One region of the Rossellomorea sp. QJM3NY_18 genome, then DNA from elsewhere that is predicted to be linked to it. Evidence: predicted binding sites of a transcription regulator. Region 1 holds the regulator's gene; the other holds the start of a gene.
What was found. Region 1 encodes LexA, which represses DNA repair genes until DNA is damaged. Its sites were predicted from a motif close to CGAACATATGTTCG; they were not measured.
Positions count from the first base shown of each region.

Region 2: AC0VXY_RS07370 (YhjD family protein) is a predicted target of LexA. The motif match lies at 8,050-8,063, and genes of this name have one in related genera.

Region 1 covers NZ_CM149659.1:1,963,506-1,979,770, forward strand. The annotation lists gene spoVK (stage V sporulation protein K) at 1-430, shown strand, start outside; gene AC0VXY_RS09985 (trimeric intracellular cation channel family protein) at 478-1,086, opposite strand; gene hflX (GTPase HflX) at 1,290-2,543, shown strand; gene AC0VXY_RS09995 (methionine gamma-lyase family protein) at 2,561-3,829, shown strand; gene AC0VXY_RS10000 (MerR family transcriptional regulator) at 3,978-4,394, shown strand; gene glnA (type I glutamate--ammonia ligase) at 4,432-5,766, shown strand; gene lexA (transcriptional repressor LexA) at 5,982-6,602, opposite strand; gene yneA (cell division suppressor protein YneA) at 6,756-7,082, shown strand; gene AC0VXY_RS10020 (YneB family resolvase-like protein) at 7,094-7,744, shown strand; gene AC0VXY_RS10025 (DUF896 domain-containing protein) at 7,849-8,082, shown strand; gene tkt (transketolase) at 8,270-10,273, shown strand; gene sirA (sporulation inhibitor of replication protein SirA) at 10,528-10,965, shown strand; gene AC0VXY_RS10040 (YneF family protein) at 11,050-11,271, shown strand; gene AC0VXY_RS10045 (CamS family sex pheromone protein) at 11,460-12,581, shown strand; gene AC0VXY_RS10050 (Spo0E family sporulation regulatory protein-aspartic acid phosphatase) at 12,816-12,995, opposite strand; gene AC0VXY_RS10055 (cytochrome c biogenesis CcdA family protein) at 13,261-13,968, shown strand; gene AC0VXY_RS10060 (response regulator) at 14,095-14,454, shown strand; gene AC0VXY_RS10065 (CcdC family protein) at 14,575-15,054, shown strand; gene AC0VXY_RS10070 (site-2 protease family protein) at 15,208-15,699, shown strand; gene AC0VXY_RS10075 (DUF2621 domain-containing protein) at 15,850-16,265, opposite strand, start outside.
Region 2 covers NZ_CM149659.1:1,417,025-1,433,289, forward strand. The annotation lists gene AC0VXY_RS07325 (YeeE/YedE family protein) at 1-662, shown strand, start outside; gene AC0VXY_RS07330 (CotH kinase family protein) at 705-1,823, opposite strand; gene AC0VXY_RS07335 (helix-turn-helix domain-containing protein) at 2,562-3,119, opposite strand; gene AC0VXY_RS07340 (AzlC family ABC transporter permease) at 3,223-3,942, shown strand; gene AC0VXY_RS07345 (AzlD domain-containing protein) at 3,939-4,250, shown strand; gene AC0VXY_RS07350 (M48 family metallopeptidase) at 4,524-5,795, shown strand; gene AC0VXY_RS07355 (DUF421 domain-containing protein) at 5,820-6,485, opposite strand; gene AC0VXY_RS07360 (IDEAL domain-containing protein) at 6,621-6,857, opposite strand; gene AC0VXY_RS07365 (competence protein ComK) at 7,054-7,623, shown strand; gene AC0VXY_RS07370 (YhjD family protein) at 7,632-8,021, opposite strand; gene AC0VXY_RS07375 (S9 family peptidase) at 8,227-10,197, shown strand; gene AC0VXY_RS07380 (TVP38/TMEM64 family protein) at 10,481-11,122, shown strand; gene lepB (signal peptidase I) at 11,119-11,679, shown strand; gene AC0VXY_RS07390 (HD domain-containing phosphohydrolase) at 11,769-13,283, opposite strand; gene AC0VXY_RS07395 (endonuclease) at 13,618-14,712, shown strand; gene AC0VXY_RS07400 (GNAT family N-acetyltransferase) at 14,886-15,425, shown strand; gene AC0VXY_RS07405 (MFS transporter) at 15,662-16,265, opposite strand, start outside.

The DNA of each region.
Region 1 (16,265 bases):
TACCCTTGTGAAACATATGGAAGATAGGCAGCATGACTTTATCTTGATCCTGGCAGGGTATTCAAGGGAAATGGAGCACTTCCTTACCTTGAATCCAGGATTGCAATCACGATTTCCCCTTGTGTTTCATTTCCCTGATTATTCTGTAGATCAGCTGATGGAAATCGGCAAAAGGATGCTGGATGAAAAGCAGTACTTATTGAGTCATGATGCCGAAAGAAAGATCCGTGAACATTTGAGTGCGGCAAAAAACACATTATCTCCAATGGCGTTTTCCAATGGACGGTATGTTCGGAATGTACTTGAAAAATCGATACGATCTCAAGCGATGAGGCTTTTATTGGAGAATTGTTACGATCGACATGATCTCTTAACCATCCGTAGCAATGACCTGGTCTTTACCAAAACGGCGTCCGATAACCATACTTAGTATATCGAAAAACAAAAATGCATTCACTTGTGAATGCATTTTTATTATTAAACATGGGCCCGTAAACTTCTATTCGGTAACCTCCATTTATATAGGTAGGAGAGCACACGTAAAGCTGTCGTAATGATGAAAAGGGAGTATAGCTCTAACGCTGAATTCACTATACCAAGTCCGATCGCCGCTCCACATAAAACTGCCCATACCGCATAAATTTCCGACCGTAGGACTAAAGGTTTCCGGCCAGCCAGAAGGTCACGGATAATTCCGCCACCACTACCGGTTAAAACGGCAGCCACGATGATCGCACTGATGGGGTGGTTCATTTCAGAAGCATATAACGCCCCCTGAATCGCAAAAGCCGATAGACCGATCGCGTCAAAGAAATTCCCCCACTTCCTCCAATGTTTCAAAAGATTATTCGGGAACAGAAAGACTGCTGTAATGGAGAGAAGGGCAATCTGAAACAACATTCCCTGCTCCCATAAAGCGGAAACGGGTACACCGATCAGTAAATTCCGGATGGCGCCTCCTCCAAATGCAGTGACAATTCCTAATATATAAACACCGAGGATATCATATTCCTCTTCCATGGCAATGATAGCTCCTGAAATAGCAAAAGCAATGGTACCGATGATACTCAGTACTTCCCACGTCATACACATTCCTCCTCACCCTATTACAATATGCTACATGCCATTATGTAGAATCTTGAAGTAGTGTTATGTCATAATCAAACATACTGATTTTAACACGTATGTGCTTATTTGCAACCATTTTTCATTGCTTTTTACATAGAGTTTACGATGTGGATTTGATATGATGGGAAATAGAATGAAACGGAAAGAAAGAAGGTTGTTTTTTGAAGAATGAAAATCTAGAAAAAGTCATTCTGGTGGGATGTCAACTGCACGATGATGACCTGAGTTTTCAGTATAGTTTAACGGAACTTGCAGAGCTGACAGCAACAGCTCAAGGTCAAGTTGCTGCCACTCTTATTCAAAAACGCGACAAGATCCATCCAAGCACGTATATCGGAAAGGGTAAAGTGGAGGAACTGGTCCTGTTGGAAGAGCAGTTTGAAGCGGACATCATCATCTTTAATGATGAACTATCCCCCAGTCAGATTCGCAACTTATCAAGAGAATTAAACGGCAGGGTGATTGACCGTACACAACTGATATTGGACATTTTTGCACAGCGAGCCCGCTCAAGAGAAGGGAAATTACAAGTAGAACTTGCCCAGCTTCAGTACTTGCTGCCAAGACTCATCGGTCAGGGGGCATCCCTCTCAAGACTGGGTGGAGGGATAGGCACCAGGGGGCCCGGTGAAACGAAGCTCGAAAGTGATCGTCGACACATCCATAAAAGGATTGACGATATAAAGAAGCAATTACAAACCATAGTTGATCATAGACAAAGGTACCGGGGGAGAAGAAAGCGGAACAAAGCTTTCCAGATTGCACTCGTCGGATACACAAACGCTGGAAAATCCACGTTGTTCAATCGAATTTCAATGGCTGATTCATATGAAGAAAATCAATTATTTGCGACTTTGGATCCGATGACGAGGAAAATGCCTTTGCCCAGTGGATATTCCACGTTACTCACAGATACCGTAGGGTTCATTCAAGATTTACCGACCACGCTGGTTGCGGCATTTCGATCTACCCTTGAAGAAGTAAAAGAGGCTGACCTCCTTCTTCATGTTGTGGATAGTTCAAATCCTGACTACAGTCAACACGAAAAGACAGTGCAATTCTTATTGAAAGATCTGGAAATGGATGGGCTGCAGCAGCTAACGGTATACAACAAGCGGGATGAAATGGATCCCGATTTTGTTCCCGACAGCGAATCAGAAACCATCCTCATTAGTGCCTTGAACGAAGAGGACAGAGGGAAGCTACTTATTAAGATAGAAGAAATCGTAAAGAATCAAATGATACCTTATCATGTGTTTGTCCCTGTGAATGAAGGGAAAATTCTATCCCAATTAAAGAGTGAAACCATCTTGAGAAAATTGGAATTCCAAGAAGCAAGTCAAGTATATGAAATGACCGGATTTCACCTTGAAGATCATCCGATCGCAGGAAGCATCAAGAAATTTCAAAAGTAGAAAGGAAACAACACTAAATGTTTGAACAATTAGTAAATGGAACGGTATTACAATCACTTGTAACAAAAGTGGAAGCGGATATCAAAGACATACACAAAAAAATCGATGAACGATCTGAAAGCAACCAGTTCAACGTCTTAAGAGCGTTTCAGAAGCACCGGGTAAGCGATTCTCACTTCATCCCGTCCACAGGCTATGGCTATGACGACGCAGGAAGGGACACCCTGGAAAGCATATACGCAGATGTATTTGGCGGGGAAGCAGGGCTTGTGCGGCCTCAGATCATTTCTGGTACCCACGCCATCTCCATCGCTTTGTTCGGTATACTCCGACCGGGAGATGAACTGGTGTACATAACAGGGAAACCTTATGATACATTAGAAGAAATTGTAGGAAGCCGAGGAAAGGGTACAGGTTCACTCAAAGACTTCCATATCCACTATCAGAGCGTTGATTTAGATGAGTCAGGAAAAGTAGATTTCGTAAAGGTGGCCCAGACCATTTCAACAAAGACAAAAATGGTGGGTATCCAGCGATCAAAAGGGTATGCCAACCGGCCATCCTTTACCATTGAAGAAATAAAGGAAATGATTGATTTCATTAAAGAGATTGACCCTGGAATTGTTGTATTTGTAGACAACTGCTACGGGGAATTTGTCGAAGTGCAAGAACCATGTCACGTCGGTGCGGACCTAATGGCCGGCTCCCTTATTAAAAATCCCGGGGGTGGCCTTGCGAAAACAGGTGGATATATCGTCGGAAAGAAAGAATATGTAGAAGCCTGTTCCTTCCGTATGACCTCGCCGGGGATCGGGGCGGAGGCAGGGGCGTCTCTGTACAGTCTTCAAGAAATGTATCAAGGGTTCTTTTTAGCTCCTCACGTGGTGGCGCAATCATTAAAAGGAGCGGTTTTCACTTCGGCTCTGCTGACCGAGATTGGTATGAATACGGATCCTTCACCTCATGCCAGGCGCACGGATTTAATTCAATCGGTACAATTTGATGACAGGGAAAAGATGATCGCTTTCTGTCAGGCAATCCAATCAGCCTCACCGATCAATTCTCACTTCACGCCGTATCCGAACTATATGCCGGGCTATGAGGATGATGTCATCATGGCCGCAGGAACGTTCATTCAGGGAGCGAGCATTGAATTATCGGCGGATGGACCTATAAGACCACCTTATATAGCTTATGTTCAAGGCGGGTTGACATACTCCCATGTGAAAATCGCCGTTTGCTCTGCGGTGGACAACTTAATTGAAAAAGGTTTAATCACCATATAAAAAGGATATAAAAGTAGTAATTGGATAGTCTAAAATAGACTATCCATTTCTTTTGATTACTTATGTAAGAAAAACTCACATTTGATTGACAGAACTCCTGACATTACATATAATGAATTCAAGATGGAAAACAGAAGGAGGAATCAAGATGAGCGGAAGTGAAATTCGTCGAACGATGGCATTATTTCCAATTAGTATTGTCATGCAGCTCACGGACTTAACAGCTCGTCAGATTCGATACTACGAAGAGCATCAACTGATAAACCCGGCACGGACCGAGGGGAATCGCCGGCTCTTTTCCTTGAATGACATTGATAAGTTATTAGAAGTAAAGGATCTGTTAGATCAAGGTATCAACATGGCAGGGATTAAGAAGATCTTTTCTGTATCCGGTCATAATGAAAGCAAAGTCGTATCTGACGTAAGTAATGAAAAGGAAGAAAAAGCAAGACAGGATCTATCTGACGACGAGCTGCGTAAATTACTTCGCAATGAATTGATTCATTCCGGTCGATTCAATCGATCATCTCTGCGTCAAGGAGATATGTCCCGCTTCTTTCATTAAATAAACCCTTTAATAAACTTGAGGAGGAATTACGTAAATGGCAAAGTATACTAAGGAAGATGTTGCAAGATTAGCGAATGAAGAAGGAGTTAAGTTCATTCGACTACAATTCACCGACATTTTAGGGACGATCAAGAACGTAGAAATCCCTCTAAGTCAGCTTGAAAAAGCATTAGATAACAAAATGATGTTCGATGGTTCTTCCATTGAAGGATTCGTCCGTATCGAAGAATCAGATATGTACCTCTTCCCGGATTTAGACACATGGTTAGTTTTCCCGTGGACAGCTGAAAAAGGTAAGGTAGCCCGTCTGATCTGTGATATTTACAATCCGGATGGCACTCCGTTCGAGGGAGACCCCCGTAATAACCTAAAACGCATTTTAGGTGAAATGGAGGAACTTGGGTTTACTGACTTCAATCTTGGGCCAGAGCCGGAATTCTTCCTCTTTAAATTAGATGTAAATGGCGAACCTACGTTAGAATTAAATGATAACGGTGGCTATTTTGACCTAGCCCCTACCGATTTAGGGGAGAACTGCCGTCGTGATATCGCTTTAGAACTTGAAGAGATGGGCTTTGAAATCGAAGCATCTCACCATGAAGTAGCTCCCGGACAACATGAGATCGATTTCAAATACGCCAATGCATTAAGAGCTTGTGATGATATTCAGACATTCAAACTGGTAGTAAAAACGATTGCCCGTAAACACGGTTTGCACGCTACATTCATGCCGAAACCATTATTCGGTGTAAATGGCTCAGGAATGCACTGTAATATGTCCCTTTTCAAAAATGGAGTGAACTCTTTCTTTGACGAAAAAGGTGACTTGCAACTAAGCGATACTGCCCGTCAATTCCTTGCTGGTATCATTAAGCACGCCACTGCATTTACAGCGATTACCAACCCGACTGTAAACTCATATAAGCGCTTAGTTCCAGGATACGAAGCACCTTGCTATGTTGCCTGGTCTGCGCGTAATCGTAGCCCGTTAATCCGTATCCCGGCTTCCCGTGGCCTGAGCACACGCGTTGAAGTCCGCAGTGTCGACCCAGCGGCAAATCCTTACCTTGCAATGGCTGTTTTACTTGCGGCAGGATTAGATGGAATTAAGAATAACCTACCGGCTCCTAAGCCAATTGACCGCAACATCTATGTAATGGACAAAAAAGAGCGTGAAGAAGCAGGTATCGTAGATCTTCCTGCAACATTATATGCAGCTCTTGAAACATTAAAAACAAGTGAAGTAATTGTTAAGTCCCTTGGGGAACACATATTCGAACATTTCGTGGAAGCGAAAGAAATCGAGTGGGATATGTTCCGTACACAAGTACATCCTTGGGAACGTGAACAGTACATTCAAATGTATTAATTACCAGGCACCCTCAACGATATATCGTTGAGGGTTTTTTACACAAAGTTCAGGCTGTATTCATAGGGGGGAAGAAGGGAATCAGGGAAGGAAACGATATCAAAAAAAGCCTGGGGATGGAATGTTTCGACTTCCAACCTCAGGCTTTTTTTCATTATTATGATAACCGGCTGATAATAGTTTCTGGCATGCCCTAAGCATACCGAATGCCACTATCAATGAACTTGACGATACACACCAACCACTTTACCTAAAATGGAGACGTTCCGTAAAATGATTGGTTCCATTGTTGAGTTCTCTGGCTGCAGACGCACATAATCCTTTTCTTTAAAGAAACGTTTGACCGTTGCTTCATCTTCATCGGTCATGGCAACGACGATATCTCCGTTGTTCGCTGTCTGCTGCTGGCGAACAATGACAAAATCCCCATCCAATATGCCGGCTTCGATCATACTGTCACCCATGATTTCAAGCATGAAGACCTGCTCATCCGAAGGGGCCATCCGCTCGGGCAGAGGGAAAAATTCTTCCACATTTTCAACAGCCGTTATCGGTTGACCTGCTGTGACTTTACCGATTAAAGGGACGTTTACTACACGTTGTCGCGGTATCGTATCTTCTTCAAGGTCCAGAATTTCTATCGCTCTCGGTTTAGTCGGATCACGACGGATCAGACCTTTACTTTCAAGCCTCGCTAAATGTCCGTGTACAGTGGAACTGGAAGCAAGACCGACAGCTTCCCCGATTTCACGTACGGAAGGGGGATACCCTTTTTCTCTGACTGCAACTTTAATATATTGTAGTATGTCCTGCTGTCTCTTCGACAATTTTGTCATGTTCACGCACCTCTATTATAGATCTTATGTTCCCATTATAGCATGTCACCACTATTGATACAAACATAAGTTCGAATTTTGTTGACACCAAACGAGTGTTCGTATTACAATGAAAACACAAAACAGAACAAACATTCGTATGGGGGTAATTTTATGTTAACACATATTTGGAATCGATTCTCTTACATTATTATATTATTTGTTTTAGTCCTTTCAGCAGCTTGCTATTTATTAATCAATATGACTGATCAACCTTCCTACCAAAGTATCACAGTAGAGGAGGGTGATACTCTTTGGACTATTGCCAAACAGTATAATGAAGAATATTCTATGACAGTGGAAGATTTTATCGCCTGGGTTGGCGAAGAGAACGAATTGACCTCTTTTGCCATCAAACCTGGTGAATCACTTGTGTTACCTATTGAAAATCCAACAATATCATCTCAATCAGATTTCGAACTGGTCATGAACAAAGAATAGAGGGATAGAAGATGAAAGCAGTCATATACTGCAGGGTAAGTACTAAGAAAAACACACAGGAAACATCATTGGAACGGCAGGAAGAAGAACTGGTTAAATTGGCGAACGAACATCATTATGAAGTAAATGCGGTCATCAGGGATCAGGCGAGCGGATTTGAATTGGACCGTCCAGGTGTTTTGGAACTTTTGGACCTGGTCAGAGATAAATCAATTGAGGCTGTGCTTATCCAGGACGAGACAAGAATCGGCAGGGGAAATGCCAAGATCGCCCTTATTCACTGTCTGTTAAAAGAGGAAGTGAAAATCATCAGTCAGACTCATAGTGGAGAATTACACTTATCCGAATCCGATTCTATGGTCATCAACATTGTCAGTATGGTGGAGGAATATCAACGTAAACTTCATAACCTTAAAATTAAGCGGGGTATGAAGCGGGCTGTGGAAAATGGCTTTCAGCCTCATAAAAATTTAAAAAACAAAGGAAATGTGGAAGGAAGGGAACGCATTGAGGTGCCGGTCGAAGAAATCGTGCGATTAAGGAAAAATGAATTAACCTTCGCTGAGATTGCAGCTACTCTTAGGGGATTTGGATACGATGTATCCAAAGCTACGGTACATAGACGCTTCAAGGAATATATGGTGTCCCTTGATCATGCATAACCCTTGTTTTATACCCTTTATTCTAGTAACATGACGGTAGTGTAATACACTGCTTTTAGAATGTTTTAGAGTTTGCAAACTATGCAATAAAGGAGTTTTTATAGATGCTTTCAAAATCAAAAATGAATAGAATCAACGAACTTGCCAAAAAGTCCAAAAGTAGCGGACTAACTGAGCAGGAAGCGAAAGAACAGACCAAACTTAGAAAAGAATATCTAGAAACGTTCCGTCAATCGATGAAAGGCACAATTGAAAATACAAGAATCTTTGATCCGGAAGGAAATGAAGTAACACCTAAAAAGATCCAAGATATACAGAATAAGAAAAAAATGCATTAATCAAAAAACTTCCAGGCCAATTTTGATAGGTCCTGGAAGTTTTTTGATTCATTTTCCTCCCTTATAGGATTTGAAGGGTTTTTATTTTCAACGATCATAAAGTCATGTTATCATTCAAGATAGTTGTATAAACTATCAAAGAAGATTAATATTAATAAGGTACATTAAAAGGAAGGATGTCTGACATATGTTTGATAAAACAGATCAATTAGCAATTAATACAATTCGTACATTATCAATCGATGCGATTGAAAAAGCAGGTTCCGGGCACCCGGGAATGCCTATGGGGGCAGCTCCAATGGCGTATGCACTTTGGACAAGGTTCATGAATCATAATCCTAAAAATCCAGAATGGTTCAACCGCGACCGTTTTGTCTTATCTGCGGGACACGGTTCGATGCTGTTGTACAGCCTACTCCATCTTTCTGGTTATGATGTTTCAATGGGTGATCTTAAAAATTTCCGCCAATGGGGAAGTAAGACTCCAGGACATCCGGAGTACAAGCATACCTCTGGTGTAGAAGCAACGACTGGCCCGCTCGGACAGGGGATTGCAATGGCAGTTGGTATGGCATTAGCTGAAAGACATCTGGCCACTACATATAACAAAGACCAATATAATATGGTCGATCACTTTACATACTCCATTTGTGGAGATGGGGACTTAATGGAAGGTGTTTCCTCTGAAGCTGCTTCATTGGCTGCACATCTCAAATTAGGACGCCTTGTTGTTCTTTATGATTCCAATGATATTTCACTTGACGGAGAGTTGGATAAGTCATTCTCTGAGAGTGTTAAGGGACGATTTGAATCATACGGATGGCAGTATATTCGTGTTGAGGATGGAAATGATCTTGACGAAATTTCCAAAGCGATTGAAGAAGGTCAAGGGGATACATCCCGCCCGACAATGATTGAAGTTAAGACAGTCATTGGGTACGGAGCTCCGAATAAATCAGGTAAATCTGCTGTTCATGGTGCACCTCTGGGTGAAGATGAAATGAAGCTTACGAAAGAAGCGTACAAGTGGACATTCGATCAGGATTTCCACGTGCCTGATGAGGTATATAGCCGCTTTGAGGAAAAGATCCAACAAGCTGGCTCTGAGAAAGAACAAGATTGGGCCAACCAATTCATTAAATACAAAGAGGAACACCCTGAACTAGCCACTCAATTAGAAGCGGCGATCAAAGGCGAACTCCCTCAAGGATGGGATAAGGACATCCCGGTATATGAAGAAGGAAAAGCATTGGCAAGCCGGGCTTCTTCAGGGGAAGTGTTGAATGCCATTGCTCAAAACCTCCCTTCATTCATCGGTGGTTCCGCTGACTTGGCAGGATCAAACAAAACGATGATTAAAGATGAGAAAGATTTCATGCCTGAATCTTATGAAGGCCGCAATATCTGGTTCGGAGTCCGGGAATTCGGTATGGGTGGTGCCATGAATGGTATGGCACTGCACGGAGGGCTTCATGTATTCGGTGGGACATTCTTTGTATTCAGTGACTATTTAAGACCTGCTATCCGTTTGGCGGCGATAATGGGCTTACCTGTTACGTATGTATTCACACATGATAGTATCGCTGTGGGAGAAGACGGACCTACCCATGAACCTATTGAACAGCTTGCATCCCTGCGTGCAATGCCTAACCTGTCAGTCATTCGACCTGGTGACGGTAATGAAGTGGCTGCCGCCTGGAGATTATCGTTAGAATCTAAAGATCAGCCTACGATGCTGGTTCTATCCCGTCAGGATCTTCCAACGCTTAAAGGTACGGCTGATAAAGCTTATAACGGGGTTAACAAAGGAGCATATGTTGTCTCAGCTTCGGGTAAAGAACAGCCTGATGCCTTGTTGATTGCAACTGGTTCTGAAGTGCATCTTGCGGTAGATGCGCAAAATGCACTTGAAAAAGACGGCATCAGTGTTTCAGTTGTGAGCATGCCATCTTGGGATCGTTTCGAAAAGCAATCAAAAGAATACAAAGAATCCATCCTGCCTAAGAGCGTGAAAAAACGCCTGGCTATCGAAATGGGCTCTCCGATGGGCTGGGATCGCTACGTTGGCGATGAAGGTGACATCCTGGCAATCAATGGTTATGGTGCATCTGCCCCAGGAGCGAAGGTAATGGAAGAATATGGTTTCACTTCTGAAAATGTGGTATCTAGAATCAAAGCTTTACTTCAATAATCGTGAATGGAAAAGGTCGGCTCCTTACACCCTCTAAGGAGTTGGCCTTTTTCTTTTGGGTGAACACAATAGGAGTAAGGGTGGAAGAGATTGGGTATAGAACAAGTAACGTATAAATACTTCGTTCCGTCCCTTAATATTCAGAAGAGATAGAATAGGTTCGACAAAACTAGTGCAGATTTTCAACAATTTATGACAATGACTCCCTTCTAGTTGATTTATACTATATGAAAGAAAGGTAGGAGGGAGTAAAGGTGCGAAATTATCAAATCTATTGGATTGAAGAGTTGTTTGTTCAACACTACTATGGTCGTGAAAGAATGTTCTATCAATTGTTTTCTGATTGGGAAGCGAGTACAGGTGATCTTCACGAAATCGTCTCGAAACAAGTAGATTACATTACGAAACCGATTCCATACCTTCCTACACAAAGACTCCTTCAGCACGAAATCACGAAGGTTAAAGGGGCAGCCTGGATAAACTCCGTGGCGACAATCGAAAAAGAAGAATCAGGCGCGACACTCGTTCTGAATGAAAAGTCAATGTCTTTGAATGCCTGGGGACACGATGAATCTGAATATATCTTTTTTGAAATTTTACGAAGGAATATGGGTCAGTTATTGGCAATGGATATCAAAAATGAACGTTTTGGCTGGTTAAAACCAATAAAACAAAGAAAGTTTATATATTAATATGAAATTTCGACCAAAATATTGTATAATGTTTCAGGGTTTAGTACACTTTTAAAAGGACAACATGAAGGAGGAAGTAAGAGTATGGGAACGACTGGATTACTTATTCTAGTAGGCGTTCTGGCATTACTTGCCGGAGTAGCACTAGGATTTTTCATTGCTCGTAAATATATGATGAGCTATCTTAAGAAAAATCCACCAATTAACGAGCAAATGTTACGCATGATGATGATGCAAATGGGGCAAAAACCATCCCAGAAGAAAATCAATCAGATGATGAATGCAATGAATAAGAACATGAAGTAATAGATGGAAGCACTCAGGTGATGAGTGCTTTTTCTATTGTTGGGGCATCCTGATATGAGGGTGTGTACAGATGATTTTATAAGATTAGGTAGGATAATGGGATTATTTTCGTGAATTCATAAAAACTTAAAGATTATCAGGCTGATTGAAATGTAATGTATGATAAAATATAGTCCGGAGGGAGTCATATGAAAAAATGGATGATTGTATCTCTGTCCCTTTTGATTCTTATTGCCGGATGCAGCAATAAGCCTCAAGAAGTGATAGATGAAGAAACGCTTGAAATTCAAAATAGTGCAGCAAGTGATGCACGTGAATATTTAAATTATAAAGTAAACAAAGAAAAAAAGTCGGTAAATCGCGGTCTTATTACAATGACTATCAATAACCGCAGTGATATGGATGAAATTGAGACGGGCCTTATGTCCTTATCCACTGAACATTTTTCTCCTGAAAAGTATGTCTACCAGGAAGGGCAGTATTTAAAGAATCTAAGCTCATGGTTAGGGAGAAAGTCTAAATCCAATAAGGCAGGTCTTAACCCTGAATTGGAGATTACCGATGATATGTCATGGGAACAACAGATGGAGCTGGAAAAGAAAAACCCAATGTACCTTGCTTATATTCATGAGCAGAATTATGTAGACGCAGAAGGGAATATCAAGGGAATTTCCCTTGGTCTTGCGATGAACTCCATCGATTATATCAGGGTGGAAGATGATAAGAAGCTTATGCATTTTGACGAAGCGAACATTAACGAAAAAATGATGGAAGAATACGGGAAAAAAGTAGCTGGAACAGTGGCCCGTCGTGTAAGGGCAAATAAAGAATTGAAAAATGTACCCATTATGATTTCGATTTACAAACTACAACCTTTAAACAGCGTTGTTTCAGGTAACTATATCGCCACAACCTATTTAGATGAGAATGATAGGAAAATCAAAAAGTGGGATGATGTATCCGACAAATATTATTACTTCCCTAGTGATGAAGGAGAAGAGAAGGACCGGGATTTATATAACCGGATCCGGGATCTTGAAGATTATGTGTCAAAGTATTTCTCTCATCAGGATATTGAATTTGTGGGTAAAGGATTGTATAAAAAGGATACGCTAAATAAATTGGTCATCGATGTACATACAGGCATGGTGAAAGAAACCGAATTAATTGGGTTTGCACAGGCGATTGGTCCTGAAATCGTCGATTACTTCCCTCATACACCGGTTTACCTTTATGTGAAAACCCCTAAAGGTCTCAAAGCCACCATCGTCAAAGAAGTGGACCAGGAACCATTTGTACAAATACATTAAAATATTTCTATATGAAAGAGCTTCTCTAATCATGATTAGAGAGGTTCTTTTAATATAGTTCTTTTGCCAAAATCTATCCAATGGCAGAACTTCGAAAGAAGATGGGGCTGGTGCTTCAGGATCCATTCCTATTCTTTGGTAATATAATCATGCAACAGGGAGACCCTTTATTCGGGTCTCCCTGTTCATATTTAGCATTATATTAGTATTGTTTATTTGGATGAAAGGTTTAGTTCAGCTCATTTGGGGTGTGTAGCATTTTTTTATGTATTGTGAGTTGTAGCTATTTAACAGACGATCAAGTTCCTGACTAAATTGAATAGCTTGAGGTGACGTCAGTCCATTTTCAGCAACAATATCAATTAATTGAGTACGCTTTTTTTCAATTCGTTCGAGAAGCTCTTTTTTAGACACGGCTGTTTCCTTTCTTTTGTATGTCCTGACAAGTGGAATACAAAACTAGTAATAACTGTAACTTTTTATTAGTATAACGAAAATAGCCTATTTTTTCAAAGTAAAATTATCGGATTTTAAAAAAGAAAAGAGACTTTAATACAAATGAAAGAGTAAAAGGTGATTGTAATAAGATAGTCACAAATCTTTCACATAAACATCCCTCATAGTTTGTAGCATTGTTTGATAGAATAGATATATATACTGAATTGTAGGAGATGTGGAAATGTCTGATATTAATATTTTTTTAGCCTTCGGGGCAGGATTCCTAAGCTTCATATCCCCATGCTGCTTACCTTTATATCCCGCCTTTCTTTCATACATAACCGGGATGAGTGTCAATGAATTGAAAACGGATAATGCCATGTTGCAGAGAAGAAGTTTACTGCATACATTATTCTTCTTAGTTGGTTTCTCAGCCATTTTTATCGCGATTGGTTTTGGGGCTTCCTTTATTGGAAACTTCTTTTTAAATTATAAAGATCTTATTAGACAGCTTGGGGCAATTTTTATTGTTATATTTGGCCTGGTTGTCATTGGTGTGTTCACTCCGGAATCCTTGATGAAGGATCGCAGAATTGAATTCAAGAATAGACCTGCGGGCTTTATCGGTTCCATTTTGATCGGAATGGCATTCGCCGCAGGGTGGACTCCCTGTACAGGTCCGATCCTTGCTTCAGTTCTTGCGCTTGCCGCAACGAATCCTGGTTCAGGTGTCATGTACATGACAGCATACGTATTAGGCTTTGGCATTCCTTTCTTCATTCTGTCATTCTTCATTGGAAGAATGCAGTGGATCAGAAAGAACAGTGGAAGAATTGTGAAAGTAGGTGGATATGTCATGATTGCTGTAGGAATCATGCTGTTCTTTGATTGGATGACGGTCATTCTTGCTTACTTTACGACGCTATTCGGAGGCTTTCAAGGATTTTAATCAATTTTAGGCAGTAATTAAAAGAATAAATTGAATAAATATTACGATTTATGGTATAGTTTAATTGGATTAAATAGGTAAATAGACTCAATAGACATCGATAGTGTATACGAGGAGGAAACATCTGTGGCAACGATTCTTGTAGTGGATGATGCGAAATTTATGAGATTGACTCTTGGAAACATGCTTTCATCCAGCGGGCATGAAGTCGTTGGGGAAGCTGAGAATGGACTTATTGCCGTGGAGAAGTATCGTGAGCTTCACCCTGACCTGGTGACGATGGATATCACCATGCCGGACATGAATGGAATTGAGGCAGTTAAGAAGATTCTTACCGAATTCCCTCAGGCCAAGATTATTATGTGTTCGGCGATGGGACAACAAAAGGTGGTAGTGGAAGCAATTGAAGCCGGAGCGAAGGACTTCATAGTTAAACCATTTGACGAAGTGCGTGTAGACGAAGCCATCAAAAGGGTGTTAGGCTGATAAACCGAGAGAGATTGAATCTTCCATTCATTCTCTCTTTTTTCTGTTTTCGTTTTTCCTGCATTTGGGCTATAATAAGGAAAGGTATGAAAGTAGATTATAAAAGGATGATGATGCTTTATGATGATTGCTTCATCCATTGTAGCGATTTGCATGGGATTTATGGTGATATTTATCAGGATGAAGGCTCAGAAAAGGCCGGTAAGCGGTAAGAAGATTATTTTACCCCCTCTCTTTATGAGTACGGGTGCGTTGATGTTCTTATTTCCTGTCTTTCGGGTCAATGTGAGTGAGTTTTTAGAGGCGATTACTGTCGGGATGGTATTCTCTCTGTTGTTAATCAAGACATCCAAGTTTGAGATTCGTGAAAATGATATTTATTTAAAGCGTTCTAAAGCGTTTGCCTTCATTTTGATCGGCCTTCTGTTAATTCGAATTGTAGCAAAGTCGATCCTAAGTACTTCAATTGATTACGGAGAACTGAGCGGGATGTTCTGGATACTAGCTTTTGGCATGATCGTTCCATGGAGGATAACCATGTATTTTCAATATAGAAAGCTGCATCAGGAAAATCAGGACTTAACGACGAATTCAATTTAATGCACCGTTAAAAAGCAGGGAGACACGCCCTGCTTTTTTATTTTGTAAATCTTACTGAAAGGTGACAGTTTTATGACAATGCATACGAATATGCATAAGAGTAAATCTTTTAGGGCAAAGAGGGAGAAGATGAATGAATAATAAATGATACTGGTGGGATTACGATTGTTTACATTAGCAGATATCTGGACTTTTTTCCTGGCCTTCTTTCTTACATTGCCATTAGTCACCATTTTACACGAATTGGGTCATATATTGATTGCACGAATATTTGGTGCGAAGATAAAGTTTGCCATTGGAACCGGTAAACACCTGATAAATATTGGTCCTTTGGAAGTGAAGAGAATGTACTTTATGGAGGGATGGTGTCAATATCGGGAATTGAAGTACAACAAGGTATGGGTGCATGTCCTGATCTATTTATCAGGCAGTTTATTCAACCTGGTGGCGATACTATTCATTAACTTTCTGATTTATGAAGGTGTGATACCTGTGCACATCTTTTTCTATCAATTTGTGTATTTCTCGGTTTACTTCATCTTTTTCTCGTTGTTTCCTTATAGGAACGGAGACGGAAAACCGAGTGACGGCCAAGCGATTCTCGACGTCATTCGCTTTGGCAAAGCAGAAGATCCCATTGATTAAGTGCCTATATAAAAAAGGTAAACGGTTAACGTTTACCTTTTTTTGCATTCTTCCATTTTACGTATAAAATAGCAGCCCCGACAATAAAGATTACATATAATACAATTGGAATGACAAGTATCCAGCCCATTCTATTCCCTGCCTGTTTTATTAAAATAAATGTTCATAGGGTGTAACTTCTATCTGCATTTCATCAAGTTTTTTTCTCAGAAATTTATGATCTCGCTTTGGAGTCGCCAAAATATATCCTCTGATGACTAATTCTTTCGTTATGGCTCCAGCTCTTTCTTTTAAAGCCAATTCACCAATTTTTCCGGCGATTTTCTGTTTTGCAACATCCCTGAATAATTCTGGAACCGGGGTAACCAGCTCATTCAGCATTTTCTTTTCGTCTTCACCCCAAAGATGGATGGTTTCGTTCACATAATGTTCCTCCCAATCCAAGTCAGATTTACCATCTTCCTTTGGGAACCTCTTTAAGAATTTCCGGAACATGAAGAATCCACCGATCGCAAACGAAGCCACTAAAAAAACGACCCAAAAAAGGATAAAATATAAGAACCAAC
Region 2 (16,265 bases), 550 kb from region 1:
CCGGATTAGGTTATTTCGGGGCTTGGGTTGTTTCCATGTTATTCTTCGCATTTGTTGCGTGGGTCACCCTTCGAATCGAAAAGAAGAAGAATCCCCCGCGTATGGCAGTTCTTCCGTCAGCAAAAGGGTGGAAGCGGATCTTCCGAGGATCCTGGCCACTTATCGCAGCTGCCATCGTTCTTGCTGTATTAAATGCTCTCACTCTCATGACGAGGGGAAATCCATGGGGAATTACGTCTGCCTTTGCGTTATGGGGATCAAAGGTTGCCGGAATGTTCGGTGTAGATGTTGCCAGCTGGGGCTATTGGTCGGGAGCCAACGCAGAGGCCCTTCAAGCGTCAATCTTTGCTGATTCCACAACCGTATTGAATTTCGGTGTCATTCTTGGAGCGTTCCTGGCTTCTGCAGCCGGAGGGTTGTTCCGCTTCAATAAGATCACTGGTAAAAATGCCATGGCATCGGTCATTGGCGGACTGTTGATGGGATATGGTGCCCGCTTGGCATTTGGATGTAACATCGGCGCTTACTTCGGAGGAATTGCTTCCTTCAGCCTACACGGTTACATCTGGGGAGTTCTCGCCCTTGCCGGCACATTCCTTGCACTATATCTTCGTCCTCTGTTCGGCCTGTCCGTTCCAAAACCGAAGGATACGTTCTGTTAATGGAAAGCGTGGGAATTTCTTGTTCCCACGCTTTATTTTTGTCTAGAAATACTTTAACTCCTGTCTCAGGAAAGCACTGCGATCTTCAATGAATTGAAGGATGAAGGGGGGTTCCCGGTCATATAAATCAATATCTTTCTGAAAATGGGGGTCCATCAGGATATAGGGTCTCAGGGAAGAATGTAAACTCATCACTTTGTCTTCAAGGTAGGTCACATTGAAGCTCGTATCAAGAATTTCCTCCAATATATCTTTATATAATTTCCGGAAACCGGATCGTTTCATCAGCTGGGTGGTCAGTTTGTTTTTCGTTTTCCCCGTAATCGGCACATAATCCCATTCCATGGCCTCCCCGTTCACCCGCCTTCCAAACGTAGCGTCGTAATCCCACGGTATGATGGAAAATTGTTTATCTATCCCGTTCAGATACAAAGCGTAGTTATGGGTGAATCCATCATTATTCATCGTACAGACAGCCCCGGCAAGCCACCTCAAGTAATTTTCAATGTGTAAGAGCTGAGGGATTTCATGTGAGAAGGTTGAAGGTGAATTGATCTTCCTGATGAAATGAATGAGATGGTGATCATCTTCCATATTACCGAGTTTTCGCTGATATCCTGATGTCAGGCCCCGCTTTCTCTTTTGTGAGAAGTCAGCTTTGTCGCTGACAGCATAATAGATCGTTCCCGGGGGGAGATTTCTCTTTTTTAAGTAAATCTCATCCACAGATTCCAACTGAAGGTATAAACCAAGAGGTTCTCCCTTCAGGGTAACGAATACATGCTTACTCTCCGGTGTGTGGATGCCCAGTTCTCTCATGAAATCAAGGGAAAGTTTATTGCGGAAATGGGAGGGGTCAATGGATTCTGCGTTCAGATGTAGTTCTGATGATTCGTCCCAGCCGGGTTCTTTGGCAAATTCTATATGATACGATTTTTTTTCCAATTCCCGTGTATAGGATCCCCTGTACCGGATATGGATGTCATGTACGGTATCTTCTATTTTCAATTGAGCCGGAACGGGGGTGTTACTCCATATGTCACGTTTCAGCTCCCGTAAATCAGCATGATCGAATTGGAGGTCAAATGAGGGCAGGGAAGGAGTCATGTTCAATATTCTCCTCTCAACTTTAAGATGTAATAGTATATTGGTCAGTTCCAAAGTTTGACACCTGAGAAAAAAAGAGGTTGGGACAAAAGTATTTAGTTGAAAGAAAATCCGAACGATCATTCGAAATTCTTTTTTGAAAATCGAAATCGTTCGGATTTTTTATTGAATGTAAGTGGTTGATTTCCGCTGCAGGTGCTCGCTTTCCGCGGGGCGTGAGTTGAGCCTCCTCAGGCATTTGCCCTGCGGGGTCTCAACTTTCCCGCTATTCCCGTCGGAGTCGAGCACCTTCCGCTCCAATCAACTTCCAAGCGTAAGTGTTTCACTATCACTTTGTAATGTCGAGATCGCTTCACCTATTGCATACATCAACTGTGATTTTATTAATCATTCGCATCTGTTTAGAAAGAGTATTTGTATAAGTAACGGTTAAGGTCACTGCGAATGATTCATTCTGCTTCGACACACCCCAAATGATTGAAAATTAGAAAACTACAGTCTGTATACGAATAACACCTATCTTGGTGAATGACCCTTTTGTTAACATTGCTAAAGCACATTCAATATATATAGTAGGATCTAGCTTTTGATTGGAGTGCAAGACGAAGACTCCTACGGGAAAAGCGGAATAGGTGAGACCCCGCAGGAGCGAAAAGCGACGAGGAGGCTCGCCTTCCGCCCGAGGAAAGCGAAGTCTTGCACGGAAATCAAAAGCGGTTTAGCAAGCAATCCTAACTGAATTTATGATTGTTCGCCTTTAGGAGAAATGGATTTAGTTATGTCCCAGCCTCTTTACTCTTCCCCGTAATAGATGACCATTTGGCAGACAGCTACTTGATTCGACTCATTGGAGTATGCATGACCGGAGTCAGCGGCAAATCGAATCGAACTTCCTGCCGTCAAATCATACTTTTCCTCTGCAATCTTCAGGGAAACCTCTCCTGAGAGGACCGTGATGTATTCCTCCACACCCTTCGTATGTCCGTCGTTCCGATAGGTACAACCCGGTTTCATTTCCACACGATAGCTTTCCCACTTCTTTAAGGGGTCAAAAGGGAAGATGGGATAAACAATGTAGTTGCCATCGTCTTCAAGCACAGGCTGAACGTCTTCAAAATGAATGATGGACACCTGGTTGCTCGGCTTTTCGATAAGGGAAGAAAAGGATACCTTCAAGCCATTGGCTATCTTCCACAGAATGGCAACGGTAGGATTCGAATCACCCCGTTCAATCTGACCTATCATCGCCTTGCTGACCCCTGTCCGTTCAGCCATTTGTTCAAGGCTGAACCCCCGTTCTCTCCGGATCTTTCTGATATTATCACCAATTTGTATCGGGAAATTTTCCATGAATTAAACTCCTCTTGTTTATTATAACGTCTATATGTATAATATAATAAATTATCGAAAAATTAAAACAGTGAGTAATACTTATTATAAAGGATGTGAGGGGATGGAAGCACTTCTTTCTACGAAAAAAGTGAGCGATTTTCGCTATGGCCTGCAGGGTGGCGTCAGCATTGCCATTGGATATATGCCTGTGGCCCTGACGTTTGGACTGTTGGCACGTACTACCGGGCTTACAGTGACGGAGACGATCTTGATGAGCATGCTCGTGTTCGCGGGGGCCGCTCAATATATATCCTTGAGTCTGATTGCGGTTGGTACCGGGATTATTGAAATCATCCTTACAACGTTCATTGTAAACATCCGTCACTTTCTGATGTCTGCATCGTTAAGTGAGAAGCTTGAAGAAGACCGTTTGTTTAAAAAGCTTTTTTATGCGTTTGGTATTACGGATGAAACCTTCACGGTCATCAGTGTTAAAGAGGGGAAAGTAAAGCCGGGGTTTGTCGTTGGGGTCATCCTCATTTCATATGGAAGCTGGGTCGTGAACTCCGGGGTGGGATATTTTATCGGAGAAGTCCTCCCCGGGTTCCTCCAGGCCAGTATGACCATTGCTTTGTATGCCATGTTTGTCGGGCTTCTCGTTCCTTCTATGAAAAAGAGCGTAAAGGTCACATTTTTAGCCGTGGTGGCTGGTGCTTTAAATAGTACCCTTTTGTTTACCACAAACCTTTCAAACGGCTGGTCGATTGTCGCCGCTACGATTGCTTCTGCCGTGATTGTAGAGGCAGTCGTCATGCTAAAAGTGAGGGGAGAAACCAAATGAATCCTGCGATTGTGTGGATGATTATTGGAATGGCCGTAGTTACCTACATACCTAGAATGCTCCCTTTCCTTGTATTTAAGGGAAAGGAGCTTCCTCCTTTTATTCAAGGGGTGCTGAAGAATGTTCCTTTTGCTGTATTGGGAGCGTTGATATTCCCGAGCATTCTTTTGATACAGGAAGGGAACCTCCTGTTTGGAGCTGTGGGGACGGTAGCTGCCTTTGCCATTGCGTTCTTGGGAGCCAACGTGATCCTTGTGGTGATCGGGGCGATTTTCGTTTTGTCTTTGTATACAGTCTTCATAATGTAGAAGGTTATTGGTCACGGAATCGTGGCTTTTTTTTATTGAGCATAGGCGTCGTTGTGGAATGGCAGATAAATTATGAAAAGGGCAGATAAAATTTTATTCTGGCAGATATAATGAAGATATGGCGGATATGTGGCACGTAAATCACCAGAACAAGCAGGTATACGATTTTCCCTGCATGAACGGCACCATTTCACTCACCGTCCGTGTTTAGGTTCTAAAACTTTGGACAGGGTATTACATATAAGTAATGAGAACGTGAAGGGAGGAAGTATGTTGGCTAGAAAATGGGCGTTTAGATCGATATTGGCTTATTTGCTATTAGGCTTATTTTTATATGTGTATTTATTTTTCCTGGCGGATTCCACTTTACCTGAAATGTATAAGGGAAGCAGTGCGGACCCGGCCACCTTTATGAATAATAAAGAAATTCTGTTGAGTGAGGACTTTTCAAAAATCAAGAATCTTTTGTTCTTCTTATCCACTCCGTATGAATGGTTATTCTATTTCTTGATCCTGATTTTCGGTGTATCACGTGTGTTTGAGAAATGGGCAAGGGGAACGGTGAAGAACGGGTTCCTTCAAACGGCCATTTTCTTATTCTGGTTATCGATCACTTCGTTTGTAGCGATTTTCCCCCTGCAGTATATTTCTTATAAGATTTCAAAAAGCTACCACATTTCCACTCAAACGTTTTCCATGTGGATGAAGGACGAAATTACGGATTTCTGGGTGAATTATCTGCTCATGTTCATCATCGTCTCGGTCCTGTATGCCTTGATGAAACGTTTTAAACAGCGCTGGTGGCTGGCGGCCTGGGCTTTGTCTGTTCCATTCACGATTTTCATGATGTTTGTACAGCCTGTACTGATAGATCCCCTCTATAATGATTTCTATCCATTGAAGGATAAAGCATTGGAGGATCAGATCCTATCCCTGGCCGACAGGGCGGATATCCCTGCAGACCACGTATTTGAAGTCGATATGTCTGAGAAGACCAATTCCCTTAACGCGTACGTCACCGGAGTGGGATCCAATTCCAGGATCGTCTTATGGGACACAACCCTTGAAAAGCTGACAGACAAGGAAATCCTCTTTGTCATGGCCCACGAAATGGCTCATTACGTGGAAAAGCACATCTATATCGGGATCGGGATCTATCTCGTTTTGTCCTTCTTCGGACTGTTCCTGACGGCTAAGCTGATGAGGGGTATCGTGGCCAATCACAGTGATGATTTGAAAGTATCGAGAGTCTCGAATTTGAGCTCCCTTCCATTATTCTTAATGATCACATCCATGCTGTTGTTTACGATCAGTCCACTCAGCAACTGGATTTCCAGGTATCAGGAAACGAGGGCGGACCGCTACGCCATTGAAATGACTGGTGATAAGGAATCGGCCATCTCGTCCTTCCAGAAATTATCGAAGGTGGGGTTATCCCAAGTGAATCCGCCGCTTTTGGTGAAGATCTTCCGTTACGGACACCCTACCATGCTTGAGCGCTTGTCGATGCTTGAAGAATATGAGGCGGAAAAGAAAAAAGAGTAAAGATAAAAAGGCCTGGTTACTCACCTAGGCCTTTTCTCTTTTGCTGATGACAAGGTTCTTTGCTTTTTCCGTCATGTAGGCGAAGATGACATCTTTGTGATGCAGGTTGGAGTTGGTGAGTTGAGTTTCCAGCCAATCCTTAGATTTCCCCAGGAGTCTCAAATTCCGGGTTTGGATCTTACCGTCCACTATGACTGAAATCGGCAGACCTTCGTCGTCGATCTTTAACTTGAGATGTTCCACGGTAACCGGAGTGTTTTCTACCTTGGGAATGATACTCACTTCACCGATCGGCTCAAGCATCGCATAGTCCACATCAGAAATTTTGGGGTACCCTTGAGATCTGAGGATGGACGTTAATTGAATGAGTGAGATTTTTGATTTTTCCAGGTTATCTTCTAATATTTCCCCATTTTTTATTAACAATGTCGGCTCTCCCAGGAAGAATCTGTTTCCCCATTGACTTAACGTAAGGAATGAAAACAGCACATGGAGCCCTACAAGAAAGATGAGGGCTGTGATGGTCGGCCAGAATTTTGTTGAAATCAATGGCTCAGATGCAATGGTCCCGACGATGATGATGGCCACCAGGTCATAAGGGGTCATCTGGACGATCGTAGACTTACCCATCAGCCTCATAGCCGCTATGGTGATCAAGTAAAGGACCAAAACTTTTATCAGTAGGATCATGATGATTCGCTCCATCGTGTATAGATTTTCCATTAGGATTAGCTAATGGGGAGGAAGTCATGCACTGAAGGTACCGAAGGCCCGTCCAATTAAAAGGGAATGGCTGACTCAGATGGAGTCAGCCATTTAGTATGATTAACCGTAACTAACGTTCAATTCATTCAATTCCTTTGATAATTTCATGAATAGCACTTTATCCTTAGTATCCAGGGCGGCATCAATGTCAATTAGGAGTTTGGATTTCCGGGTCATTAAAATACTTTCATGCAGGACCATATCGATATATATTTCCATTACGCTTCTTTCAGTGGCTTTCTTCCGGGTCATGGCAGCGGCTTTCATCATTTCTGTATAGGACTTTTTGCTTTCCATATACGTCACCCCTGAATTCTTTTTACTAGTATATGGGGTAAGTAATAAAAATTCAACCAAAAAATTAAATATTCTGATAATTTTTTGTTCATAAATCAGTAGAGGGAGATAAATATCAGAATTTTTAAAAATATGAGAGACAACCCTCGGAATTTATGGTATTATTTTGGTGAAAAATGTAAATGGAGGCGATGAAATGAGAGAAAAATCTCGAATTATAGAAGAATATGAAGTAAATCCCCATACGATGATCCTTCAGCCTATGGAATATGGCGCCAGGACATTCACGAAAATAATAGAGGTGGATGACGTATTGATTTCTCCGTTCAAACCCTTTGAAATTCTGAAGAAAAGTTGTGAATTCTTTGGCTGTTCTTATGAAGGCAGGAAAGAAGGTACGAAAAAACTTACGGGTATCATCTACAAAGCCCCCATCATGGTCAACCCTGATATGTTCATTTATCTATTCCCGACATCCTCTCCAGTGAAGCAGGAATGTGCCTGGATCTCCCACTCCCATGTTCGGGGATATGAACGGTTGACAAATGGATCAACACGAATCTTCCTACAAAACAATGAATCCTGCACGGTTCCCATTTCTTACAGTTCTTTTGAAAATCAAATGCTCCGCACCTCGGATTTACGCATTGCCTATACACAGCGGATCGCCGAAATGGAAAGTAAATATAATACGAAAGTCCAGACTGAAATGCATAATGTAAAGACGTTCTATTTGAATCGACATATCCACAAAACCGATGCGTGAGCAGAGTATCACGCTTCTTTTGTTGTATCGGTCTTTGATTCCGTGAAACGGCGAAACAAATAATGTCTCATTAAATCCTCCACCCGGTTCCGAAGGCGTGGATTGAAGTAATTATGATGCTCTTCATATCCCTTATACAAAAACATATACATCGTAAAAGCATCATCCGATTGAATCCGTTCCACCTTCATCTTATTCGTCCTCATATACTTTTTAACATGGGCCAGTTCTCCCTGTATGACCTTCATCGTCTCCTCGATCATCTCTAAATACGGTCTCTTTAATTTAAATGGGCTGCTGTCGACGATTTGCAGGTCGCGATTCAATATCGTCAGCACCATGGGCAGATAGATTGCCTGCTCCAAAATATTCCGATCGGTCTCCGGTATCCTTGTCATATGAAAAGACTCCTTTTCACTTTGATATAGAACGTGTGTTCGTGTTTAATATTTTACGTTGATTTCAATTTACTTTCAATAGGGAAAATTGTAGAATTTGAATTTGTTTCTATTATGAAGGGGATCGCAGGTTTTTATCCGTGGAGGATTCGTATTTTCAGTGTCGAAAATATAACAGTACAGAATGAAAGGAAGGTGCCATAGTATGAAGAAAAGCATGAGCATAAAAGACCTTTACGAATTAAAGGCTGTATCGGATCCAACGCTCTCACCGGGTGGGGAAGAAGCTGTATATATTCAAACGGTGATGTGTAAAGAAAAAGATGAATATTTCTCAACCTTACATAGTATCGGCCTAAAAGAAAAATCCATTCGTCAATGGACGTTTGGGGAACAGAGAATTTCGTCACCAAGGTGGTCACCTGATGGAAGGAGGATTGCTTTCATCTCCAACCGGTCCGGTGTCAATCAGCTTTATCTCATCAGTCGGGATGGAGGAGAAGCAGAGCGAGTCACGGACTGTCCGCATGCGGTCTCGAATCCTGTGTGGTCTCCATGCGGTGAAAAGATTGCCTTATCCATTCGCTTAGATAAAGGCGGAACGTTCGATCATAAAGAAGAAAAAGAGAAAAAACCAAAGCCGTTTGTTACAACAAGCATGAAATATAAAAGTGATGATCGCGGCTTCCATGATAATTCATATTCACAGATAGCATGTGTGGATATAGGAACGAAGGAAATGAAAAGGCTCACGAATGATGAGCATGACTACACGCTTCATTCCTGGTCCCCTGACGGAAGGTACCTTGCCGTATCGACAGACAGGAAAGAAGACAGGGACTTTTCATTCCAGTCCGATCTATATCTTTTTCACCTTGAAACGGGAGTGCTTAAACAAGTGAACGGAGAGCCGGGATACTACGGAGAAGCAAGCTGGTCCCCGGATGGCATGCGCCTGGCCTATATTGGCCATAATCGTGAATTTGAAAACGCAACTCATAATAAGATATGGATTCACGAACTTAAGACCGGGCACAGCATTTGCCTGACCGAAGGGATGGATGTTCCGGTAGGGGATCATCTTAACAGCGACAGCCTCCAAGGCTCGTCGCGGACGGGGATACAATGGTCAAAGGACAATGAAAGTTTTTATTTTCTGGCATCGGACTCGGGAAATACGGTTCTCTATTATGCTCACATCGAGGGGGCCATTTATCCTGCACTCTTACAGGAAGAGCAGCATATATACGGATTCGACCTGGATTCGGACCGCCAAACCATCCTGTTGGCCATGAGCAGACCGACAGAGCCCGGAGAATTGTATACACTGCATGTCCCGACCGGAGAACTGACCACCATCACCCGTTTAAACGGGGACCTGCGTGCCGCGAGGGAACTGTCCTCTCCGGAATCGTTCATGTACAACGGGGCAAAAGATTGGCCGGTACAAGGCTGGATCATGAAACCTGCGGGGTTTGAGGAAGGAAAGAAGTATCCACTTATCGTCGAAATCCATGGCGGTCCGCACACGATGTACGGAAACACATTCTTTCATGAGTTCCAGGTGCTGACAAACTGTGGATATGCTGTCTTATACGTCAATCCCCGTGGAAGTCACGGCTACGGTCAGGAGTTCGTCGATGCCGTAAGGGGTGATTATGGCGGCGGGGATTACGAAGATATCATGAAGGCAGTGGACTATGCACTGAAGGAATTTCCGTTCATTGATGAATCCCGCCTTGGCGTAACCGGTGGAAGCTATGGAGGCTTCATGACCAATTGGATCCTCGGTCACAGCGACAGGTTCAAAGCGGGCGCGACCCAGCGATCGATCAGTAACTGGATCAGCTTTTATGGAGTCAGCGACATCGGCTACTATTTCTCCGAGTGGCAGATCCAAAGCGACCTTGGGGACGTTGAAACTCTGTGGAAGCACTCTCCCCTCGCCTACGTGAAGGATATGAACACTCCTCTATTGATCCTTCACGGTGAAAATGATTACCGCTGTCCGATCGAGCAGGCAGAACAATTATTCATCGCATTAAAGCGACAGAATAAAGAGGTGAAGTTCGTCCGCTTCCCGGAATCCAACCACAACCTCTCCCGTACAGGAAAGCCATCCATGCGGGAAGCCCGTTTACAGGAAATCGTGGACTGGTTCGGGGAGCATTTATAGAGGATTGGGAGAACTGTCATTCCAGTGGGGATGGCAGTTTTTTTGAGGGAATCGGAGTAGGAGAAGGGGAATGACCACCTTTAGACGTTCGGCAGATTCTCATAGGCCCGTCCCGAAAAAATTACCCTTCCGCATGAGGTTTACAATCCCCCGCTTTAGGAAAACGTGTATTAATAAAAACGACGCGTGAAATTGAAATATGGAAATCCTGTTCCGGTGTGATATGATGGGAGAGTAAGTAGTGAAAGCGAAGTTCATGGTCGTTTAAGGGGAAACATATAATATGGATATCAATAAGATAAAAGATTGGTTTACGCTTGAAAATATGATGGATTTGATTCAGCAATATCGTTCATTTGGACCGATTCCCGGAATCCTCCTTCCATTGCTGGAGGCATTTCTTCCGTTCTTGCCCCTGGTGGTGTTTGTGACGGCCAATGCGAATGCTTTCGGTTTATGGTGGGGCTTTTTGTTCTCGTGGATCGGTGCTACGCTTGGTGCACTGATTGTCTTTCTATTGGTGAGGAGATACGGGGAGGCACGGGTCTTTCGCTTCTTAAGAAAGAATAAGCAAGTGAGTCGATTGACGAAATGGGTAGACAGGCATGGGTTTGGACCGCTGTTCATCCTTTTATGTTTCCCATTTACTCCGTCTGCGGTTGTAAATGTGGTGGCAGGATTATCCTCCATCAGCATCGCTCAATATATGCTGGCGGTGGTGACAGGGAAAATGGTGATGATATTCACCATAAGTTTTATAGGATATGATATTATATCATTAGTTAAACAACCAATTCGTACAGTAATCGTTGTGGCTATTATTCTTGTGTTATGGTTTGTCGGAAAAAGAATTGAGATACATCTGAATAAGAAAATGGAATTAGACCAACGAATAGAACGGAAAAAGCAGGAGGAATCAAATTGAGAGAAGAGGTAAAAAGAGAAGGACTTGAATGGATCAAAGCCTTGGGAATTGGATTAATCATATTCATCATCATTCGGACCTTTCTCTTCTCCAACTATGTGGTGGAAGGCGAATCCATGATGCCTACACTGCAGGATGGAAATAAACTTGTTGTCAATAAAATCGGCTATCATATAGGAGAATTGGACCGCTTTGATGTAGTGGTGTTCCATGCAAATGAAGAAGAAGATTATGTGAAGAGGGTCATTGGTTTGCCTGGTGATAAAATCGTGTACAAAGATGACAAACTTTACGTGAATGGGGAGTATTATCCCGAACCCTATTTAGAGAAATTCAAGCAGGAGTACATCGGGAGTAAGCTGACGGGTGACTTTACCTTGCAGGAAATCACAGGTGAAAAAACAGTTCCTAAAGGTAAGATATTCGTTCTCGGGGATAATCGCCGGGGAAGTATGGATAGTCGCTATTTCGGATTTGTCGACCGTGAGCAGATTGTCGGGAAAGTGGACCTTCGCTATTGGCCGATCAATGAATGGGATGTACAGTTTAAAAAATAGAACGACCAAGAAGGCGACTTGTAAGAGGGGCGCCTTCTTTTTTTAAAAATTAATGTTTGAAACGAATCCCCGGTGTGGGATGAAGGTGTTCATCCTGTCTGCCTTGTATCCCCGGACCCCTTTTCCATCGTCTTCAAAAAGGCCTCCACAAACTCCTTGTCCCACTGTGTCCCTTTTCCTTCCTGCAGGATGGAGAATGCCTTCCCATAAGGCATCCCTTTACGATAAGGGCGGTCAGATGTCATGGCGTCAAATGCATCGGCGACAGCGATCAACCGTCCGAATACGGGTATCTCGTCTCCTTTTAATCGATCTGGGTAACCGAAACCATCCATACGCTCGTGGTGATGCTTAATCCCGGGTAAGATGGGCAGGAGTTCTTCCGTCAACTGAACCCCTCTAACAATTTCTTCACCGATTACAGGGTGACGCTTGATTTGATCAAACTCTTCATCTGTCAATTTACCTTCTTTTAAAAGCACATCATCGCGAATCCCGATCTTTCCGATGTCATGAAGGAGGGCCGCCTTATTGAGTAAATCGATCTCCTCTAGAGACCATTTACACTGTCTGGCAATCATTACGGAATATTCCGCCACTCGCTTGCTATGGCCGGCAGTATAAGGGTCGCGGGCATCCAATGTGCCTGCCACCACTGCGAAAAACTGGTCTAGGAGCTGCACGTTTTTCTGATCCCGGAGATTGATGGCTTCTACCATATGGTTAAATCCCGAAAAGAGGTGGGAGAACTCGTCTGTATACGTATTTATAGCAGGTGAAACATGACCCAGTTCCACTTTTTCAAAACGGTTGACCAATTCTTTTACTGGTCCTTCAATGCTTTTGAAAATAAGGATCGCCCCATAGAAGGCGAGTACCGTGATAATAAGGATCAAGGCACCCGCCCATTTCCAGTAGTCAACTAGAAGAGCTGAGTCCGTGATGGATAAGCGAATCTGTGAGGCAAGTGAAAACAGCAGAATCGGAAACAGGGCAAGAAATAACGAAGCAGCCAGGATCTTTTGTTTTAAACTGATAAATAGAGTGGACTGCTTTGAGGGATCGACTCCATACCTTTCCATCGTTTTCCTGATCAGATCTCCCTGGAGCTTGTGACAAGCTTTGAAGGTTAAGAAAAATTCAATCAACGCATGAAGGATCGCCACTAAAAATGCACCACACCAGGCGTAAAGAATGTAAGAGTATGGAATGGAAAGAAAGCCTCCCCGGATGAAGACCACTGTCAGCAAGGTTGACGGAACGGCAAGTCCCAGAAAATGGGGAAACATGATCCGTTTAACCGTTAACAGCGGGAACCTTTCTGTCTGGTGATAGGCGGTTAGGAGAAGATCCAATCTAATGGTCGGATCCGTCTTATGGTAAACGTCTTTAATTGGACGAATATGCTCCTGGTATACGAGAAATTCAAAACCGAACATCGTGACAATCGAAAGAAAGATGATGCTTCCCATGGCAATGAATTCGTCTTCCTTAAGGGACAGGGTTTGGAAAATGAACACAGACCCGACACCGAACACTGCTATAAAACTGCCTAAAAGATAATTTTTGATGATGGTACGCTGAAAATGCTGAAATATCTCCAAGGATGAATCCCCCAATTTCACTAACATTTAGTAGATTCATTATATAGGAAAAGGGGATGGGGGAACATGATAGTTTTAAAGATTTGTTTGAGAGGGGGCACTTTTTACGTTGGTGAAATGTACCAAAATCACCATTTGATCTTTGTGAAATAAGACTCATTTTCCCTTATTTACACAAAATTTACCCTATTATGACAATTGGTGTTGTACGCTAAATGAGTAATGTATTCAAAGGAGGAGAAGCAATTTGAAGTCCATACACAAAAAAGTCATCGGTATTTTTGCCCTTGTATTTATTTTTACGATTGCGTGCAGTCAAGTATCACCGAGTCAAATGAGTGCTGCTGGAAATGGGACGTGGAATTCCCCTTATACGGTGGATCAAGCCATCTCAAACCAAAATGGATCTATTCAGTCCGTTGAAGGATATGTGGTCGGGCAGCCGATCTCGGGCTCATCAGTTGTCACAAATAATTTTCCGAATGATTATGCATTGGCATTAGCGGCTTCACCATCAGAGGCCAATACGGATCAGATGATATATGTCCAAATCCCATCTTCATACCGGTCAAGCTTTGGCCTCCAAAGTAACCCGGGATTAATGGGTGAAAAAATCAAGGTGACTGGCAGCTTGACGGCCTATTTTTCCCACCCGGGAGTGAAGTCGACATCGGCGTTTGAATCGTTGGAAGGCGGGGAAACAGACCCGGCCGACCCTCCATCCGATCCGACCGATCCACCAACTTATGAAGAATATTACAACACGGCTGAAGGAAAGACGGGCGATGCCCTGAAAACTGAGCTGCATAACATTATCGATGATCATCAAACCCTTTCTTACGATGCTGTATGGGGTGCGCTGCGCAATACGGATGAAGATCCGAATAATTCGAATAACGTCATTCTCCTCTACTCTGGCCGCTCACAATCGAAAACGACAAACGGCGGAGGGGTGAACGACTGGAACCGTGAACACGTGTGGGCTAAATCCCATGGTGATTTCGGAACGGCACAGGGACCGGGGACGGACCTTCATCATTTAAGGCCCACGGATGTTACGGTCAACTCTACAAGAGGAAACCTTGACTTCGATAATGGTGGAAACGAGCAGAGTGAAGCCCCGGGCAACTATTATGATAGCGATTCATGGGAGCCTCGTGATGAAGTGAAAGGCGACGTGGCCCGAATGATTTTCTACATGGATGTTCGCTATGAAGGGGACAGCGGGGAAGTAGATTTGGAATTGAACAATAACGTCAACAACGGAAGTGCCCCTTATATGGGGAAAATGTCCGTACTTCTCGAATGGAACGAAGAAGATCCCGTTGATGAAAGGGAAGTCCGCAGAAATAATATTATATTTGAACAGTATCAAGGAAATCGAAATCCATTCATTGATCACCCCGAGTGGGCAGAAATGATCTGGTGAAGAAATTGGGCCTGGAGTCTTCCGGGTCTTTTTTTAGAGGAAGAAGAATCACTTTGTAAAAGAATTACCGAAAACCAATGTGGGTAAAGTCAACAAACAGGCGTTGACAAACCTTATGCAGGGTCAATAAAGGAAAACAAAGGAATATCTCGAATACATATATCGAGGTGAAAATGATGAAACGGTTATTATCCGGTACAAGAATATATCTATCAGGCTTTCAGGAAGAAGACGTTTCGGCAATAAGGGAATGGAATCAAAATGAAGAAGTGCAAAGACTATTGGATGCCCTCCCCCATAAACCGAAATCAGAAGAAGAAATCAAGAAATGGATGGGTAATCCGGGTGACAATGCCTATCGTTTTGCGGTCCGCCTGAAGGATGACGCCAGAATCATCGGATTTGTTGAATTGGACGGAATTCTTTGGAGCCATCGTGTGGGATGGGTCTCGATTTCCATCGGTGACGAACAGTCATGGGGGAATGGATACGGCAGGGAAGCCATGCAGTGTCTCCTTGCATATGCCTTTCATGAGTTGAATTTACATCGTCTTCAGTTAACGGTATTTTCGTATAATGAGAGAGCGATCCGTTTATATGAATCACTGGGGTTCACGAAAGAAGGAAGCTTCCGTCAGTTCCTGCAAAGAGACGGGAATCGATATGACATGATATTGTATGGAATATTAGTGGATGAATGGAAAGAAGGATGAGGGTGTCCTTCTTTTTTTAGAGGGGAGAGGCTGAGCGCGGGGAGTGAGCGCTCAGTCAATTTCCTTGATTTGTTAAATGACGCGATCACCATCCAGAATGACGCAATAAATGAAAAAACGACGCAATCCCTTCCAAAACGACGCAATTAAGCCCGGAATGTCAATTTCCCTGCCACAAACCCTCTCCAATTCGAGCTCCACACCTCGAATCTACAGGAAAGAAGGGAAATCGAGAGCTAATCCCCCGTCCCCCATCTCTTCCGCCCCGCATATAACAAGCCTCCCATCCATGCATGAAATAAAAAGCATCCCACTAACAGAAACAGCGATTGTACGTAAGTAAGGTGCATGATGATTAACGGTGCCACACTGGTCCCTCCTAACAATAGGAAAGAGTAGAGACTGAGTGCCTGGCTTCGTCCATTGCCGCTCATATTTCCGATCAACGTGATGACGGTCGGAATCAACAAAGAGATGGCCGAGACAAATAGAATGGAAGAAAGAATGATGATGAAGGGTTCGTGACCATATGCATATATGAAAGCAGCTACCAAACTGATCATTGATAGAACGACTCCGATAAACAGAGTTTTGTAGATTCCGAGTGCCTCCATAAGACGGCCGGTGAAAAGGGATAAGCCGGCTCCGATCAAACCTACTGCCCTGGTGAGGAAAAGCAGTCCGGGATCTTCTGAGATGTAGCGGGTCAAACTGTCATAATAGGCGATGAATGTAGCGAGAAGGGTAAAGACGATTCCGTAACAGTAAAGAATTTCTTTTCTCTTAAGCAGCTTCACGATGGTGGCAAATTGTTGTGAGGGTGAAACAGATACAACGTTT